DNA from 2 places in the Exiguobacterium sp. GL_137 genome. Region 2 is predicted to be linked to the other one. Evidence: a T-box and tRNA genes for the amino acid it is inferred to sense, from the RefSeq annotation. Region 2 holds a T-box; the other holds one or more tRNA genes.
What was found. The T-box of region 2 lies ahead of ileS (isoleucine--tRNA ligase). A T-box ahead of a tRNA ligase gene usually reads a tRNA of that ligase, here a tRNA-Ile.
Positions count from the first base shown of each region.

Region 1: it has a tRNA-Ile gene. The T-box ahead of ileS (isoleucine--tRNA ligase) is inferred to sense a tRNA for this amino acid. The anticodon was not compared.

Region 1 covers NZ_CM174406.1:2,779,417-2,789,222, forward strand. Annotated here, with positions in the region: rRNA gene rrf (5S ribosomal RNA) at 147-262, opposite strand; rRNA gene AC3IRK_RS14435 (23S ribosomal RNA) at 309-3,223, opposite strand; rRNA gene AC3IRK_RS14440 (16S ribosomal RNA) at 3,390-4,951, opposite strand; tRNA gene AC3IRK_RS14445 (tRNA-Ile) at 5,084-5,160, opposite strand; tRNA gene AC3IRK_RS14450 (tRNA-Arg) at 5,180-5,256, opposite strand; tRNA gene AC3IRK_RS14455 (tRNA-Leu) at 5,261-5,346, opposite strand; tRNA gene AC3IRK_RS14460 (tRNA-Lys) at 5,377-5,452, opposite strand; tRNA gene AC3IRK_RS14465 (tRNA-Gln) at 5,459-5,530, opposite strand; tRNA gene AC3IRK_RS14470 (tRNA-Asp) at 5,535-5,610, opposite strand; tRNA gene AC3IRK_RS14475 (tRNA-Val) at 5,645-5,720, opposite strand; tRNA gene AC3IRK_RS14480 (tRNA-Glu) at 5,725-5,799, opposite strand; tRNA gene AC3IRK_RS14485 (tRNA-Ser) at 5,849-5,940, opposite strand; tRNA gene AC3IRK_RS14490 (tRNA-Asn) at 5,949-6,023, opposite strand; gene AC3IRK_RS14495 (SprT family protein) at 6,173-6,613, opposite strand; gene AC3IRK_RS14500 (Tex family protein) at 6,610-8,730, opposite strand; gene sigB (RNA polymerase sigma factor SigB) at 8,798-9,595, opposite strand; gene rsbW (anti-sigma B factor RsbW) at 9,561-9,806, opposite strand, start outside.
Region 2 covers NZ_CM174406.1:1,939,583-1,949,388, forward strand. Annotated here, with positions in the region: gene AC3IRK_RS10285 (uracil-xanthine permease family protein) at 1-387, opposite strand, end outside; gene pyrR (bifunctional pyr operon transcriptional regulator/uracil phosphoribosyltransferase PyrR) at 439-969, opposite strand; gene AC3IRK_RS10295 (RluA family pseudouridine synthase) at 1,212-2,135, opposite strand; gene lspA (signal peptidase II) at 2,136-2,609, opposite strand; gene ileS (isoleucine--tRNA ligase) at 2,682-5,417, opposite strand; T-box leader at 5,476-5,704, opposite strand; gene AC3IRK_RS10310 (DivIVA domain-containing protein) at 5,705-6,226, opposite strand; gene AC3IRK_RS10315 (YlmH family RNA-binding protein) at 6,253-7,026, opposite strand; gene AC3IRK_RS10320 (YggT family protein) at 7,026-7,298, opposite strand; gene AC3IRK_RS10325 (cell division protein SepF) at 7,301-7,624, opposite strand; gene AC3IRK_RS10330 (YggS family pyridoxal phosphate-dependent enzyme) at 7,826-8,497, opposite strand; gene pgeF (peptidoglycan editing factor PgeF) at 8,484-9,260, opposite strand; gene ftsZ (cell division protein FtsZ) at 9,343-9,806, opposite strand, start outside.

The DNA of each region.
Region 1 (9,806 bases), 840 kb from region 2:
TATTAATATAACATGTACTTTTAAAAAAGACAAGCTTTATTTCATTTTCTTGTTGTTTTTCTTAAAAGAACTTATACTGACATCATTTTTCTAACTGTTTTTTTAAAGAAAAACCGACCTGCAAAATGCAGATCGGTCCTTCACTTGCCTGGCAACGTCCTATCCTCACAGGGGGAAGCCCCCAACTACTTTCGGCGTTCAAGTGCTTAACTTCCGTGTTCGGCATGGGAACGGGTGTGACCACTTGGCTATCGTCACCAGACGACGGGCTCGCGCCCTCAAAACTGAAGTCATCAACAATCATCTGCTAGAACAAGGCCTCGACCGATTAGTATCACTCAGCTCCGCATGTCGCCATGCTTCCACCCGTGACCTATCTACCTCATCGTCTCTGAGGGGTCTTTCTTGATTACTCAAAGGGAAATCTCATCTTGGAGGGGGCTTCATGCTTAGATGCTTTCAGCATTTATCCCGTCCGCACGTAGCTACCCAGCGATGCTCCTGGCGGAACAACTGGTACACCAGCGGTGCGTCCATCCCGGTCCTCTCGTACTAAGGACAGCTCTCCTCAAATTTCCTGCGCCCACGACGGATAGGGACCGAACTGTCTCACGACGTTCTGAACCCAGCTCGCGTACCGCTTTAATGGGCGAACAGCCCAACCCTTGGGACCTACTCCAGCCCCAGGATGCGATGAGCCGACATCGAGGTGCCAAACCTCCCCGTCGATGTGGACTCTTGGGGGAGATCAGCCTGTTATCCCCAGGGTAGCTTTTATCCGTTGAGCGATGGCCCTTCCATGCGGAACCACCGGATCACTAAGCCCGACTTTCGTCCCTGCTCGACTTGTAGGTCTCGCAGTCAAGCTCCCTTCTGCCTTTGCGCTCTACGAATGATTTCCAACCATTCTGAGGGAACCTTTGGGCGCCTCCGTTACTGTTTAGGAGGCGACCGCCCCAGTCAAACTACCCGCCTGACACGGTCCTCCAGCCGGATGACGGCTGCGAGTTAGAGACTCTATGCATGAAGGGCGGTATCCCAAGGGTGACTCCTCCGAAGCTGGCGCTCCGGTCTCGACGTCTCCCGCCTATCCTGTACATCATGCACAAAGCCTCAATATCAGGCTGTAGTAAAGCTCCATGGGGTCTTTCCGTCCTGTCGCGGGTAACCTGCATCTTCACAGGTACTATGATTTCACCGGGTCTCTCGTTGAGACAGTGCCCAAATCGTTACGCCTTTCGTGCGGGTCGGAACTTACCCGACAAGGAATTTCGCTACCTTAGGACCGTTATAGTTACGGCCGCCGTTTACTGGGGCTTCGGTTCAAAGCTTCGCTTGCGCTAACCCATCCCCTTAACCTTCCAGCACCGGGCAGGCGTCAGCCCCTATACGTCATCTTGCGATTTAGCAGAGACCTGTGTTTTTGCTAAACAGTCGTTTGGGCCTATTCACTGCGGCTCTACTCATGTAGAGCGTCCCTTCTCCCGAAGTTACGGGACCATTTTGCCGAGTTCCTTAACGAGAGTTATCCCGCGCGTCTTAGAATTCTCATCCCGCCTACCTGTGTCGGTTTACGGTACTGGCACCTTCCACCTCACTAGAGGCTTTTCTTGGCAGTGTGAAATCGTGACCTTCGTCCCTACGGGACTCCGCATCGTTCCTCGACTTTGGTGCCTGACGGATTTGCCAATCAGACGGTCTCGAAACTTACACATGCACTTCCATCCGCATGCGTCACTATCCTCCTGCGTCCCCCCATTGTTCAAACGGTGGATCGGTGGTACAGGAATATCAACCTGTTATCCATCGCCTACGCCTTTCGGCCTCGGCTTAGGTCCAGACTAACCCTGAGCGGACGAGCCTTCCTCAGGAAACCTTGGGCTTTCGACGGAGGGGATTCTCACCCCTCTTTTCGCTACTCACACCGGCATTCTCACTTCCAAACGCTCCACTGCTCCTTACGGTACAGCTTCACAGCGGTTTGGAACGCTCCCCTACCATTCCTTACGGAATCCGCAGCTTCGGTGGTATGTTTAGCCCCGTTACATTTTCGGCGCGGCGCCACTCGACTAGTGAGCTATTACGCACTCTTTGAATGGTGGCTGCTTCTAAGCCAACATCCTAGCTGTCTAGGCAGCGCCACATCCTTTTCCACTTAACATACACTTTGGGACCTTAGCTGGCGGTCTGGGCTGTTTCCCTCTTGACTACGGATCTTATCACTCGCAGTCTGACTCCCGAGTATAAGTTGCCGGCATTCGGAGTTTAACTGAATTCGGTAACCCTGTGGGGGCCCCTAGTCCAATCAGTGCTCTACCTCCGGAACTCTCAACCTCGAGGCTAGCCCTAAAGCTATTTCGGGGAGAACCAGCTATCTCCAGGTTCGATTGGCATTTCACCGCTACCCACACCTCATCCCCGCACTTTTCAACGTGCGTGGGTTCGGACCTCCAGTCAGTGTTACCTGACCTTCATCCTGGACATGGGTAGATCACCTGGTTTCGGGTCTACGACAACGCACTATGGCGCCCTATTCAGACTCGCTTTCGCTACGGCTCCGCCTCATCAGCTTAACCTCGCGCGCTATCGTAACTCGCCGGTTCATTCTACAAAAGGCACGCCATCACCCATTAACGGGCTCTGACTACTTGTAGGCATACGGTTTCAGGATCTATTTCACTCCCCTTCCGGGGTGCTTTTCACCTTTCCCTCACGGTACTGGTTCACTATCGGTCACTAGGGAGTATTTAGCCTTGGGAGATGGTCCTCCCGGATTCCGACGGGGTTTCACGTGTCCCGCCGTACTCAGGATCCACTCTGGAGGGAAAACAGTTTCAGCTACAGGGCTGTCACCTTCTTCGGCCGGCCTTTCCAGGTCGTTCGCCTACTGTCTTCCTTTTTGACTCCGTATAGAGTGTCCTACAACCCCGGAGAGCATGCTCTCCGGTTTGGGCTGTTCCCGTTTCGCTCGCCGCTACTCAGGGAATCGCATTTGCTTTCTCTTCCTCCGGGTACTTAGATGTTTCAGTTCCCCGGGTCTGCCTCACGCTACACTATGTATTCATGTAACATGTCCCATCCCATTACGGATGGTGGGTTCCCCCATTCGGAAATCCTCGGATCAAAGCATACTTACTGCTCCCCGAAGCATATCGCTGTTCGTCGCGTCCTTCATCGGCTCCTAGTGCCAAGGCATCCACCGTACGCCCTTCATACCTTGATCTAGCATTTTGGTATTCTAAGAACACACGTCTAATGACATGGTTATAAAAAGTTTGATGTCTTGTTGATGTCTTCAGTTTTCAAGGTGCGAGTGTCTCTTGCGAGACTGAGAGACGAGCTCTCAAAACTGAACGATGGGCATGTCCCGTAAGGGACGTTTTCCTTAGAAAGGAGGTGATCCAGCCGCACCTTCCGATACGGCTACCTTGTTACGACTTCACCCCAATCATCTACCCCACCTTCGACGGCTGGCTCCTTGCGGTTACCTCACCGGCTTCGGGTGTTGCAAACTCTCGTGGTGTGACGGGCGGTGTGTACAAGACCCGGGAACGTATTCACCGCAGTATGCTGACCTGCGATTACTAGCGATTCCGACTTCATGCAGGCGAGTTGCAGCCTGCAATCCGAACTGGGAACGGCTTTCTGGGATTGGCTCCACCTCGCGGTCTCGCTGCCCTTTGTACCGTCCATTGTAGCACGTGTGTAGCCCAACTCATAAGGGGCATGATGATTTGACGTCATCCCCACCTTCCTCCGGTTTGTCACCGGCAGTCTCCCTAGAGTGCCCAACTAAATGCTGGCAACTAAGGATAGGGGTTGCGCTCGTTGCGGGACTTAACCCAACATCTCACGACACGAGCTGACGACAACCATGCACCACCTGTCACCCTTGTCCCCGAAGGGAAAACTTGATCTCTCAAGCGGTCAAGGGGATGTCAAGAGTTGGTAAGGTTCTTCGCGTTGCTTCGAATTAAACCACATGCTCCACCGCTTGTGCGGGTCCCCGTCAATTCCTTTGAGTTTCAGCCTTGCGGCCGTACTCCCCAGGCGGAGTGCTTAATGCGTTAGCTTCAGCACTGAGGGGCGGAAACCCCCCAACACCTAGCACTCATCGTTTACGGCGTGGACTACCAGGGTATCTAATCCTGTTTGCTCCCCACGCTTTCGCGCCTCAGCGTCAGTTACAGACCAAAGAGTCGCCTTCGCCACTGGTGTTCCTCCACATCTCTACGCATTTCACCGCTACACATGGAATTCCACTCTTCTCTTCTGTACTCAAGCCTTCCAGTTTCCAATGACCCTCCCCGGTTGAGCCGGGGGCTTTCACATCAGACTTAAAAGGCCGCCTGCGCGCGCTTTACGCCCAATAATTCCGGACAACGCTTGCCACCTACGTATTACCGCGGCTGCTGGCACGTAGTTAGCCGTGGCTTTCTCGCAAGGTACCGTCAAGGTACGAGCATTACCTCTCGTACTTGTTCTTCCCTTACAACAGAGTTTTACGATCCGAAAACCTTCATCACTCACGCGGCGTTGCTCCATCAGACTTTCGTCCATTGTGGAAGATTCCCTACTGCTGCCTCCCGTAGGAGTCTGGGCCGTGTCTCAGTCCCAGTGTGGCCGATCACCCTCTCAGGTCGGCTATGCATCGTCGCCTTGGTGGGCCATTACCCCACCAACTAGCTAATGCACCGCAAGGCCATCCCAAGGTGACGCCGGAGCGCCTTTCATCATCAGACCATGCGGTCTGAAGAACTATTCGGTATTAGCTCCGATTTCTCGGAGTTATCCCAATCCTTGGGGCAGGTTCCTTACGTGTTACTCACCCGTCCGCCGCTCATTCCCTTCACTTCCCTCCGAAGAGTTCCGTGAGCTTCCTGCGCTCGACTTGCATGTATTAGGCACGCCGCCAGCGTTCGTCCTGAGCCAGGATCAAACTCTCCATAAAGTGTTTGACTTGCTCGTTGTGTGACCGAAGTCACGTTGACGAAGCTTGCGCTTCATTCATTGTTTGTATCCGAAGATACGTTTTTTGCCTCATCGTTCAGTTTTCAAAGTTCGTCATCGTTTGTTTTGAAAATGGTGGGCCTAAGTGGACTCGAACCACCGACCTCACGCTTATCAGGCGTGCGCTCTAACCAGCTGAGCTATAGGCCCGTCAAAAGCAAACAAAATATGGTGCACCCTGAGAGATTCGAACTCCCGACCCCTTGATTCGTAGTCAAGTACTCTATCCAGCTGAGCTAAGGGTGCGATATGGTGCGGTCGAGAGGACTTGAACCTCCACAGTGTTGCCACCACTAGGCCCTCAACCTAGCGCGTCTACCATTCCGCCACGACCGCAAATATAAAATTAGAATTTAAAAAATAAAATGGTGTGTCATGCAGGATTCGAACCTGCGACCCTCTGATTAAAAGTCAGATGCTCTACCAACTGAGCTAATGACACGAAAAACTGGGCTGGAAGGGATCGAACCTTCGCATGCTGGAATCAAAATCCAGTGCCTTACCACTTGGCCACAGCCCAAAAATGGCGGTCCTGACGGGATTCGAACCCGCGATCTCCTGCGTGACAGGCAGGCATGTTAACCGCTACACCACAGGACCACATTTTTGTGAAACTTAAGTATGAAATTAAAAATGGTGGAGGATGACGGGATCGAACCGCCGACCCTCTGCTTGTAAGGCAGATGCTCTCCCAGCTGAGCTAATCCTCCAAAATGGTGACCCGTACGGGAATCGAACCCGTGATACCGCCGTGAAAGGGCGGTGTCTTAACCGCTTGACCAACGGGCCATTTAAAAACTGATAATTATTCTCAAGTAACAAATTCACATAAGAGGTCTGGCGGAGATGGAGGGATTCGAACCCTCGCACCAGTTTCCCGGCCTACACCCTTAGCAGGGGCGCCCCTTATAGCCACTTGGGTACATCTCCAAAGATAATGGCTCCGCAAGTAGGATTTGAACCTACGACCTACCGGTTAACAGCCGGTTGCTCTACCACTGAGCTATTGCGGAACGTGACGTTCGTTTCAGAACACTTTTCTATATTAGCAACTTTCTTTCTCTTCGTCAATGCTTTTTTAAAAAAGTTTTTAGTGACGAGAAGTTGTTTAATTGCAGTCGTTTTGACGACTTCTATAATTTATCATGCTCCGAAATGAACGTCAACTACTTTTGTAAAAAATCTTTCCACGACATCGTCCGCAACGGTAACGTTCCGGATTCATCTTTCTTTTTCTTCTATATAATGTCCCGCATTTCTCACACTTATAAAGATGATTCTTTTTTTCCGTTTCTTCCAGACGCGGACTGTAGCGCAGTCCTCCGTATCGTTGTAACCACTCTTTAAAATCCTGATCCTGGTGCCGGTGTCCCATTCCACGCAGGTGTAAATGATAGTGGCACAGCTCATGAATGACGATTCCGCGAAAGATATTATGGTCGGCTAAATAGCTCCGATTGAAATCCAAATGATGATCTGTCAGAAAATAACGTCCCCCGGTTGTCCGTAAGCGATCGTTAAAAAGTGCAATATGTCTAAAAGGTAAAGCAAACACGTCGAGCGAGAGTTGCTCGACGTATTGCTGCAACTCTTCGTTCGTCATGACGGACTGACCATCGTCAGACCGATCCGTCCCCGTTCCGGTTCGACACTCGTTACCCAAACGGTTACGATATCACCGACTGCAATGACATCAAGCGGGTGTTTGACCCGTTTTTTACTGAGCTTCGAGATGTGGACAAGGCCGCTCTCCTTCACACCAATATCAACGAAAGCACCAAAGTCGAGTACATTCCGGACTGTCCCCTGGAACTCCATTCCGACTTGAATCATATCGAGCGATAAGACATCCTGACGCAGTAACGGTTTATCGAGCGCTTCCCGCGGATCCCGTTCCGGACGTTGCAAAGCTTCGATAATGTCACGTAATGTCGGTTCACCGACTTCAAGCAATTGAGCTGTTTCAGGTACAGATAATTCTCCGAGCCGAGTCCGTAAGGTTTCCGTTCCCACAGTCTGTAAGGATAAATCCAGTTGCTTAAACAACGATTCAACGGTTTTATACTGTTCCGGGTGAATCGGTGTCCGGTCAAGCGGATGACTGCCTTCCGGTATACGCAAGAAGCCGGCTGCCTGTTCATATGCTTTCGCTCCTAAACGCGGGACTTTCAGCAATTCTTTCCGGGATGCAAACGCACCCAGTTCAGAGCGGCGTTCGACAATCTTTTTAGCTGTTGCCTTCGTAATCCCGGCGACGTAACCGAGCAACGACTCCGAGGCCGTATTGACGTCAACACCCACCTGGTTAACGACCGTCTCGACGACGAAATCGAGTGTTTCTTTTAACTTTGTCTGCGTGACATCGTGTTGGTACTGTCCGACACCGACGGATTGCGGGTCCACTTTGACGAGTTCCGCCAACGGATCCTGCAGGCGTCGTGCGATCGAGATGGCTGACCGTTGCTCGACCTGTAGATCCGGGAACTCGGTGCGCGCGATTTCTGACGCCGAATAAATACTTGCCCCTGCCTCATCAACAATCGTAAAGGCAATTTGATCATGTCCTTTAATCCAGTCCGCGACGAAGGATTCGGTCTCGCGGGAAGCCGTACCGTTTCCGATCGCAATCAATTCGATTCCGTACCGGTTCACGAGTTTCGTCAAGACTTGACGTGCCTCCTGTGCTTTTTGTTCCGACATCGTGAGATAGACGACACCCACTTCCTTTACTTCCCCTGTCGGATCAATCACTGCCCACTTACATCCGGTCCGGTATGCAGGATCCAGTCCTAACATCACTTTCCCTTTCATCGGTGGTTGCATATAGAGTTGTCGTAAGTTTTTTCCGAACACTTCAATTGCCTGGTTTTCCGCTTTATCGGTCAACTCATTCCGAAGTTCCCGCTCGATTGCCGGGAAAACCGATTTTTTATATCCTGTCTGGACGGCTTCTTCGACCAACTGACGTTTTTGTTCTGCCAATCGGCTGAACGGTCGCAACAAGTACGGTAATACCTGTTGTTCATCGAGGACGATTTTGACGGAAACGATTTTTAACGCCTCGGCACGATTAATCGCCAAAATCCGGTGCGGCACGATTTGACGGATCCGTTCAATGTACTCATAGTATTGGGCAAAGACACGTTTTTCGTCGACTGCGTCCTTTTTTAGTTTCGTGACGATATCTGCAAACCGGTAAGCTGTCTTCCGGATATGTTCCCGGACACTCGCCTGCTCGCCCCATTCTTCTGCGATGATCGCTTGCGCCCCGGCAATTGCCTCGCCTTCCGGATGTGCTGCTACATACTGATTAAATTGCTGTTCATCGTATGATTTTGGCGAACGTAAAAAGTCGGCAAATGGACTCAATCCTGCTTCACGGGCAATTTCAGCTTTTGTTCTCCGTTTCGGACGAAACGGTAAGTATAAGTCTTCAATTTGTTGTAACGTCGTCGCTCCCATCAAACTTTGTTTTAACTCGGACGTCAAGACACCCTGCTCTTCAATTTTCCGCAGGACATCTTCTCGTTTCGTTTCCAGTTGTGTGATGCTTTTATGGCGATCGAGGATTGCTTTGATTTCGACCTCATCGAGTTCACCGGTTTGTTCTTTACGGTACCTGGCGATAAACGGAATCGTTCCTCCGTCTTCCGTCAATTGTAAAACGGCTTTCACCTGGGCTGGTCTGATGTTCAATTCTGTTGCGATTCTCTTCTCCATTTTCCTCACCTCTCTGTCATTATACCGAAGAATCGATAGGACACAAAAAAAGACCGATGCTTCCGCATCAGTCTTTTGAAAATACTTCGTTTGGTTCTACTTTGATGGCTTCCCGTAATTTTTGCAATGCACGACGCTGAAGACGCGACACATGCATTTGCGAAATTCCAAGGAGCTCTCCGGTTTCTTTTTGACTCATGTTCCGGTAATAGGCACATTCTAAAATCGAGCGTTCCCGGTCCGTCAAAACAGCAAACGCTTTTTCAAGAATCAGCTTTTGATCCACCGAATCATATCCGTTTTCCTGGTTACCGACGAGGTCAAGTAATGTCACCGTACTGCCTTCTTGATCCGCTTCAATTGAGCTGTCGACGGACAAGGCTTGGTAACTTTTACCCATCTCAAGCGTTTCAAGAACTTCCTCTTCCGATACTTCCAACCGGGCTGCAATTTCATCGATTCGCGGTGAACGTTGCAATTCTGTCGTCAGTTCTTCGACGGCTTTCTTAATTTTCGGTCCCAGTTCCTTGATACGACGCGGCACGTGAACACTCCATGTCTTATCGCGGATAAACCGTTTGATCTCACCAATGATGGTCGGAACGGCAAACGATTCGAAACTACGACCGAACTCTTTATCAAAACGACGAAGTGCGGCAAGCAGACCAATCATCCCGACTTGGACGAGATCATCATGAATCGGACGGCCACGTGAGAACTTACGGGCAAGCGCCTCAACGAGATCGGAATACCGGGCAAGTAAAGCAGCATGAACTTCTTCATCTTGATCATCTTGTTGGTACAGGTCAATCAGACGAAGGACTTCATCGTCACTGTGATGGCGTTGTTGAGACTTTGCTGGCACTTTGACCCACCTCATCTCTATTCATATATTTTGTCATATGGACAGTGACGCCGTTTGCTTTCTCGATCGTGACTTGATCCATGAGTGCTTCGATCATTAAGATCCCTAGTCCCCCCTCGTGCAGAGAGTCTAAATCATGCGATTCCGTGATTGGTTCACTTTGACGCTTCACGCTGTCTTTATCGAACGTCACCCCATTGTCTTTGACAAT
Region 2 (9,806 bases):
GATGACGACCGGTGGCAAGAGTTTCATCAGCCAACCGACCCCTGTATATGTGATGACGAGTGAAACGATTCCGTAGACCAGCCCGGCGACCATTCCACCGACAAGGGCATCTTCCACTCCCCAGCGTTCACTGACAGCAATGATCGGGACGATATAAGCAAAACTTGAACCTAAGTACGTCGGGACTTTAAAGCGTGTGACGGCGAGGAAAATCAAGGTGCCTACTCCGCTTGCGACGAGGGCAACGGATGTGTTTAATCCCGTTAATAACGGAACCAGGACCGTCGCGCCAAACATCGCGAAGACATGTTGGAGGCTGAGCATCAGCCATTGCAGGGGGTGTTTTGGCCGTTCTTGTACATCAAGAATCGCTGTGTGGGTTTTCATAAGGATAACTCCCTTTCTGGTCTCTCTGGACCACGTTAAAGGTATTTGTGTTTAACGTTTGATAAATACTTGATCGGCGTCATCGACTTCAGATAAGGCGACGACGACTTGTTCTTCGCGTGATGTCGGGACATTCTTCCCGATGAAATCTGGTCGGATCGGAAGCTCCCGGTGTCCCCGGTCGACGAGGACAGCGAGTTGAATCATACTCGGACGACCGTGATCAACGAGCGCATCCATCGCAGCGCGGACGGTGCGTCCGGTGTATAGGACGTCATCCACCAGGACGATGATTTTTCCGGTCACCGTCTCCGGCATGTCCGTGCCTTTGATTTCCGGCTCAAGACTTTTTTTCGATAAGTCATCCCTGTACATCGAGATGTCCACGACACCAAGCAGGACCGGTTTGCCTTCAATCTCTTCAATCCGGCGGGCCAGACGGCGGGCCAGTGTCTCACCACGTGTCTTGATACCGACGATCATCAGTTGATCAATTCCTTTGTTGCGTTCGATGATTTCATGGGCGATGCGTGTCAATGCCCGACTGATTGCGGCTTCATCTAAAATGACGGATGGTTTCATCACTTGCTCCTTTCTGCAAAAAAACCTCCTGCGTAAAGTCGCAGGAGGTTGTTGAAGACAATAAGTGTGGGTAGCTCACGCTACACGTATCTACACAAATGAAGTGTCTCCCTTTCGTAGCCTCTCCGGACTCGTTTAAAGGTGTGCTATGGGTAGGATCGTCAACGCGGACGACCGGTTGTGTGAGGCAGATGTCTCGCATCGCTCTCTAGGTGATACTCTACCGTTTTATTAGAAAAACGTCAAGACTCTAATTCAAGTTTTTTCAACTGACTGATCTCGAACGTCATCTCTTCCGGCAACGGTGCCTCGAAATGTAACATCTCACCAGTCCGTGGATGCTTGAATCCAAGAACAGCCGCATGAAGCGCTTGACCGTTCATTTTCATCGTTTTCCGTGGTCCGTATTTCGGATCTCCGGCAAGCGGGAAACCAATATAACGCATGTGGACACGAATCTGGTGCGTCCGTCCTGTCTCGAGCTTACATTCAACAACCGTGAACCCTTCGTAACGGTCAAGGACGCGGAAATGCGTCACAGCGGCTTTTGAGTTTTTATCCGTCACAGTCATTCGTTGACGGTCATTTTTGTCACGGCCGACCGGTGCTTCAATCGTTCCCAGTTCATGCGGAATCTCGCCGTGGACAAGCGCGATGTACAGACGCTCTGTCGTCTTGTCTTTTAGTTGTTGTGCCAGGGATTCATGTGCCAAATCATTTTTAGCGACCATCAGGAGACCGGATGTATCTTTATCGATTCTGTGGACGATCCCTGGACGTTTGACACCATTGATGCCGGACAAATCCTGGCAATGATGGAGCAAGGCATTGACGAGTGTTCCGGATACGTGCCCCGCTGCCGGATGCACGACCATCCCTTTTGGTTTGTTGATGACGATGACATCACTGTCTTCATACACGACATCCAGCGGGATATCTTCCGGTAAAACTTCCAGCTCGACGGCTTCCGGAATCCGGACGAGGATCTCTTCCGTACCGGACATCTTATAGTTCGGTTTGACGATTCGTCCGTCCACTTCGACGTGTCCCGCTTTTAACCAGTCCTGGACTTGTGACCGGGACCAGTCTTGTTGTTCCGCTAACCATTTATCAATTCGACCGGTAGCACCATTGGCTTTAACAGCCCATTCATTTTGTTCATTCATTTAATCAATCGTTCCCTTCTTAGTCAAACGCTCTTCAAACATGACGCTGATCAGCATCAGAATAACCCCAAACGTCAAACTGACGTCTGCCACATTAAATATCGGGAAGTTATACCCGAACGGATAAAAATGAAAAAAGTCGACGACTTCTCCACGTACCATCCGGTCGATGAAATTCCCGACCGCTCCGCCGAGTAATAAGGCGACGCTCCAAGCAAATACTTTGTTTTTTGTGCCTTCTTTGTAAAGAAAATAAATCAGCCCAATGACGACGACCAGCGTGATGACGAAGAAAAATCCAAACTTCCCTTCAAGCATCCCCCAGGCAGCGCCACGATTCCGGTATGAATTTAAATAAAAGAAATTGGGAATGATCTCAATCGCTTGACCAATCGTCATCTGTTGGACGACGATCCATTTCGTCAATTGATCCACTCCGACGAGTACAGCAGCAATCGCTAAGTAAAGCCACATTCTTTTTTCCTCCACATCCAAAAATAATGAGGGACCGCTACGAAGTCGCCGTAGCTGCCCCTCCCTGATTCATTATAAAGAATTGACGACTTCAGTACAACGTGGGCAAAGTGTCGGATGAGCCGGATCTTGTCCAAGCTCAGTCGAATATGTCCAACAGCGTTCACATTTTTCGCCATCTGCTTTCAGAACAGTGATACCTGTTGTCCCGTATGATTTCTCCGCCGAAGCGACGAACTCAATCTGTGAAACCTGCAATAACTGCTCAAGATGATGGATTGTCGCAAGCAATGCTTTCGTTTCGTCATTTGGTGCCAGTTCCAGTTTCGCTTCGAGCGTTTTCCCGACAAGTTTCTCGGCACGTGCTTCTTCGAGTGCTTTCAAGACATCATCACGGAAGACGAGGAAACTGTTCCATTTCGCAATCAATGCCAATCCTTCCTCTGTCACTTCCGGTGCTTCCGGAAGATCCGTCAAGAAGATGCTTGCCGTCTCGACGCCAGGAACGAATTCCCATGCTTCGTCTGCTGTATGCGGTAAGACCGGTGCCATCAGTTGTAACAATGTGACGACCGTATCGTACATGACCGTTTGAACGGCACGACGCGCTGGTGCATCTGCTTTTTCGATGTACAAGATATCCTTCGTGTAATCGAGATAGAACGAAGACAAGTCAAGGACACAGAAGTTATGCAACAATTGATACACCGCCATAAAGTCATACGCGTCATACGCCGCTTTTACTTTGCCAACGAGTTGATCCAGTTTCGTCCGCATGAAGCGATCCGATTCCGGTAAGTCAGCAAAGGCAACACGATGCGTCGTATGATCGAACTGATCCAGGTTTCCAAGCAAGAACCGGACCGTATTCCGGATTTTCCGGTATGATTCCGAAACTTGTTTGAAGTTATCCATTGAAGCCCGGACGTCCGATTGATAGTCGACAGAAGCGACCCAAAGACGAAGGATTTCTGCTCCGAATTGTTGCATGATTTGGATCGGGGCAATCGTATTTCCGATTGATTTCGACATCTTCCGCCCTTGACCGTCAAGGACGAATCCATGACTGACGACAGCTTTGTAAGGTGCTTTCCCTGTCGTTGCGACAGCTGTCGAAAGAGACGAGTTGAACCATCCACGGTACTGGTCAGAACCTTCTAAATACAAGTCAGCCGGACGTTCGAGTTCCGGACGTGTAGCAAGAACACCGGCATGAGATGATCCGGAATCGAACCAGACATCCATGATGTCCGTTTCTTTTTTGAAGATTCCGTTCGGGCTTGCCGGATGGGTAAATCCTTCCGGTAACAAATCAACGGCTTCCCGCTCATACCAGACGTTTGATCCGTGTGCCGCAAACAGGTTCGCGATATGATCGATTGTTTCCGGTGTGACGATTTCCGTACCGTCTTCTGCATAGAAGATTGGCAGTGGAACACCCCACGCGCGTTGACGGGAAATGACCCAGTCTCCACGGTCTTTGAACATGTTGTGAAGACGTGTTTCGCCCCACTCCGGTACCCACTGGACTTCTTTGATTTCGTCGAGGATTTCAGCCCGGAAATCTTTGATTGAAGCGAACCACTGGGGTGTCGCACGGAAGATAACCGGTTTTTTCGTCCGCCAGTCATGCGGATACGAGTGTTTGATGAATGACAGTTTTAATAAAGCACCGGCTTCTTCTAATGCCACACCGATTTCTTTGTTGGCATCTTCATAGAATAATCCTTCAAAACCAGGAGCTTCTGCTGTCATGACACCTTTATCGTCAACCGGACAAAGCACATCCAGACCGTAAGCTTGACCGATTCTGAAGTCATCTTCCCCGTGTCCAGGTGCTGTATGAACAACACCCGTCGCTTCTGCCGTGACGTGATCGCCGAGCATGACAAGTGATTCCCGGTCATAGAGCGGGTGTTTCGCTTTGATGTACTCAAAGTCTGTCCCGTTAAAGACACGACCAACCGTAGCATTTTCCCAGTCGAGTGCTTCGATCACTTCCGGTACGAGGGTCTCGGCTACGATATAGCCTTTTCCTTCGTGTTCGATGCGTGCATATGTCAACTCACCGCTGACTGAGATTCCGAGGTTTGCCGGAATTGTCCAAGGTGTTGTTGTCCAAATGACGAAATGATCTGTCGGCTCCAAGATATTTTTTCCGTCCATGACTTGGAACGCCACGTAGATGGCAGCAGAACGTTTATCCTGGTATTCGATTTCGGCTTCTGCAAGAGCAGATTCCGATGACGGCGACCAGTACACCGGTTTTTTCCCTTTATAGATGTAACCTTTATTGGCCATATCGCCGAACAAACGAATTTGTGCTGCTTCGAATTCCGGTTGCAACGTGATGTATGGATTGTCATAGTCACCGAGAACACCAAGACGCTTGAATTGTTCACGTTGATGATCGACCTGTTCGAGCGCATACTTCGCACACAGCTCACGGAATTCCGCGACCGACATCGATTTACGGTCGACACCCGCTTTTTGAAGAGCCGTCTCGATTGGAAGTCCGTGTGTGTCCCAACCCGGTACGTACGGAGAACGGAATCCGTTCATTGATTTATAACGGACGACGATGTCTTTTAAGACTTTGTTCAATCCGTGTCCCATATGGATGTCCCCGTTTGCATAGGGAGGACCGTCGTGCAGGATGAATGTAGGTTTTCCGGCATTTTTTTCTTGAACTGCTTCATAGAGATTCATCTCGTTCCAGCGTGCCTGCATATCTGGTTCACGTTTCGGTAAGTTTCCCCGCATTAGAAATTCCGTTTTCATCATCAATAACGTATCTTTGTATTCCATTTGGCATTCCCTCACTTGTCTATATTTTACGTACAAAAAAAAGCCAAGCTCATCCCCTGATAGGGACGAGCTTGGCTTGAACTCGCGGTACCACCCTACTAGCAATCCTGACAAACAGATTACCACTTAAGAGCCCGATAACGGAGGCGAAACGGCGGAACTTAATGAATATGTTCAGTCCCACACTCAAAGGGGATATCTTTTTTCATTTACTGATCGGGCTCGCACCAGTCCCCGATTCGCTGACAGTATCCTGATAAAAGACGTGTCCTTCTCATTGATTTAGCTTATATGACATCGTCGTCATTATACGCAACTGCCGGAATCTCGTCAAGCGCACCCCGGGTCGAAATATCGAATGCATCCCAGTCATGGCTCGTCAACAATTCCATCTGTGCGTCAATCAACACTTTGAATCGATTCCGGTACAATTCGATTTTTTTACGCATCTGTTCGACTTCGAAATCAGTCCGCTGTGCTCGACGTTGTGCTGCATCTTGCAATTGCTCGGCTTCCCGTTCCGCTTGTTTGACGATTAAGCTCGCTTCTTTCGTCGCATTGGCTTTGACTTCTTCTGCCGCTTCTTGTGCCACGATGATGGATTTGTTTAATGTTTCTTCCATCGAGCTGAAGTAATCGACACGCGACTGCATATTTTGAATGACTTCTTGCTGTTGACGGTTTTCCCGGAGCAACAATTCAAAATCTTTGATGACTTGATCAAGAAATTCATTGACCTCATCTTCGTCATAGCCGCGAAACTTACGTGTAAATTCCTTATTGTGAATATCAAGTGGCGTCAATGGCATGATGAAATCCTCCCTCAGCTTGTTGGTTATCCTTTTAGCAGACCGTATTGCAATTTAATCCGATCCCGTTTCGTCGAGCCGAGTACGGCGATTAACTTGACACGTCCCGTTCCGCGAAGGGACAGTAAGTCGCCTTCCTCTAACAAAAAACTTGGATCTTCGACGATTTTATAATTCACTTTGCTTTCACCTTGTTTAATCAGGCTTTGCGCTTTTTGTCTTGAAAAACCAAGGATTTCACTGACAACCGTATCAAAACGAAGCGAACTGACGAATCCCAGTTCTTCTTGCCATTCTTGATCCTTAATCTTCAACTGTTCTTCTGAATCCACGAGCGACAACCGAATCTTCGTTTTTCCCGCACGATCGACATTTGCTTCGATATAAGAAGCCACTTCTTTCGCAACGGCAAATTGGACGACTTGATCTTGGATGACCACGTCACCGAATTTCCCTCGCTTTAATCCGACATTCAGCAATGTGCCTGTCACCTGGCGATGCGAGAGCTCCACGAATTTGGTGGGATAATGGATACGATAAATGACAATATCAAAATCGTTGGCCTCAAGCTCATAATAATCAGGGGCAATCAGCGCACGCTGTCGTTCGGCGCCTTCAAAACCGCCCTCAAAAAAGAGGGCACATTTTGTTCCGACGAGTTCTCGGGTAATTTGTTGTTCACGCGGATCCAGAAAATCTGTCACTTTAAACGTATAGGTCGCTTCGACATGGTCGATCCAATTCAAGACGAGATCGACGAACTCCCGCTCATGTCCGCGATAATGATCATAGACACTCATTACAGGAAGATTGCTCGAATACCCGACTGTGCGAGATTAAGCACAAGAAAGGCAACAATAGGTGAAATGTCAAGCATACCTCCGATGGGCGGGATAATCCGTCGGAACGGCGCGAGGAAAGGTTCAACTAACATAGCGAGAACTTGACCGAATCGTGATTCACGTGCGTTTGGGAACCACGATAATAAAATATAGGCAATCATGACGTAGCTGTAGTATTGAAGTAACGTGCTGAGTGTACGACCGATTGCGTACATGACTTGCGAATCCATGCTTACCACCCCTTATGGTTGATATCATCTTCACCGAGCAGATTTGAAATACTTCCGGCCAGCTCGACGTTGTTCGGAACACAGAGGAGTGTATTTTGACTGATTGTCGTAATCGTTCCATCAAGGGCAAACACGACACCTGACAAGAAATTGATCATTTGGCGTGATTGATCTTTAGACATCCGCTGCATGTTAACGATGACAGCACGATTTTGGCGAAGATGTTCGCCAATTTCCTGTGCTTCGTTAAACACACGCGGTTCACTGAGAATGACTTGTGATTTTGTCTTTTTTGTATGAATGGGTACGATGTTCGATTGTCTCACAGGGTCCTCCTTTTGAGTAACACTCGGGGTAGATTCCTCGTAGTACTCGTCGTATTCTTGCTGTGATGCACCTCTACCTTTATTTATTGTAGCATCATTTTCATATTCGAGTTCATCTAAATCGTCTGTGTTACCGAGAAATAGATTTTGCATTTTTGATTTGAATCCCATATCGATTCTCCTTTCGCATATCTAGACAATTTATGATTGGACTAACGTCGTTCCGATTCGGACGTATGTCGCACCTTCTTCAATGGCAATCTGATAATCTGATGACATACCCATTGATAACTCCGTGCATGGTGCGTGCGGTAGATGGCGGGAAGCCACTTCATCCCGCAACACACGCAGCGAATGAAAGACTGAACGCAGTACTTGCTCGTCCTCCGTCAATGGGGCCATCGTCATCAACCCGATGACGCGGACCATCGGATATTGTCCGACTTCATGCAAAAATGAATGGACATCTTCCGGATCAATTCCTTGCTTTGATTCTTCCCCGGAGACGTTGACTTGAACAAAACAATCGACGGGTCGTTTCGCACGTTTGTTGATTTCTTCCGCCAAATGCAGCCTGTCCAAGGAATGCAACACATCAATCCGATCAATGATTTGCCGGACTTTACGAGTCTGTAACGTTCCAATGAAATGCCACTCACAAGCCTCACGTCCTAAGACCGTTTGTTTGTCGGTCAACCCTTCCGGACGATTCTCACCAAGTGCCGTTATCCCTGAAGCGAGTAGCTCGGCTGCCACTTCACTTGACACTGATTTCGTCACGCCGATCAATTGTACCTGCTTTTTTTGCTCAGTCTTTTCATACGCCTGTTTCATGTTTTGTCGGACATGTTGTACATTTTCAGAAATTGACATCGAGAGACTCCTTTACAATCAAACTGGCAAACCGTCCACCATGATCTCCGTGACGATAGGAGAAATAGTCTTCTGCCTGACAGTTCGTACAGATTCCTGTATCGAGCACATCGCCGACACCACTGCGTTCGGCTAACATAGCATTGGTTTTTTGAAGCGATAACATGGCTTTCCCGTCTTCTTTCTTGATGTAAGGAGATTCTTCAAGACCAAGTTGATCTACAGCTTCAAGGACCGGTCCATCGACTTCATAACAACATTCACGAATCGAGGGTCCGATGACCATCTGAATAGAAGACCGTTCGGCACCGGCTTGTTCCATCTTTGTCAGAGTTGCTTCGACGATGTTAGCGACCGTTCCGCGCCAACCGGCGTGAACATTTGCAATGATACCGGTCCGCGGATCACAGAACAGGAGCGGTACACAGTCAGCAAACAGCATCATCAATAAAACGTTTGAGTCCGTTGTCACCAGTCCGTCTGTACCCTTGATTGCCGTTTCGTAATCAGAAGCTCCACGACCGGACTCGAGTGTCGTTACTTGTTCCACGTGATTGCCGTGCACTTGTTCAGCCCAAACAGAGTTTTCTAAAGCTAAATCCAGTTGTCGGACGATGACTTCACGATTTTTGATGACCCCTTCCGGATCATCCTTGACGTGCAGTCCTAAGTTGCCCTTGCCATGAGGGGCTGAAAATTTTGTCGTAAACGCTGCGCGAACAGTACCTGTCGGCGTATCCCATTTTATCCATTGACCAAACATTTCATCCCATCCTTTTTAAAAAAAAGAGGTGTCGCTTACGCGACACCTCTTAATCTAGCAGTCGTGTCTTTGGAATATCGGATTAACGATTATTCCGGCGAAGGAAAGAAGGAATATCCATCGTCTCTTCAACATCTGACCCTTTTGCTGATTCTTGGTTCGAGCTACTAGGTGTCTCTTCGACTTGCGGTTTAGGTTCTTCAGCTACCGGTGATGGTGCCGCTTGCTTTTTCTTAAGCAAGTTTTTCATCATCTCTTGTGCTGATGGGATTTCAAAATCGAGTGGTTCGTTTTCGAATTCAGTTGCGATGACCGTAACAATGATTTCGTCTTCCAAGTTGTCGTTGATGACTGATCCGAAGATTAAGTTAACTTCTTCATCCGCAGCGCTTTGAACGATTTGAGCCGCTTCCGTTACTTCATAAAGGCTCAAGTTCGCACTACCGGTAATGTTCATCAGGACGCCTTTTGCCCCTTCAATCGATGTTTCAAGCAATGGACTTGAAATCGCTTTTTTCGCAGCTTCCGTTGCACGGTGTTCGCCGG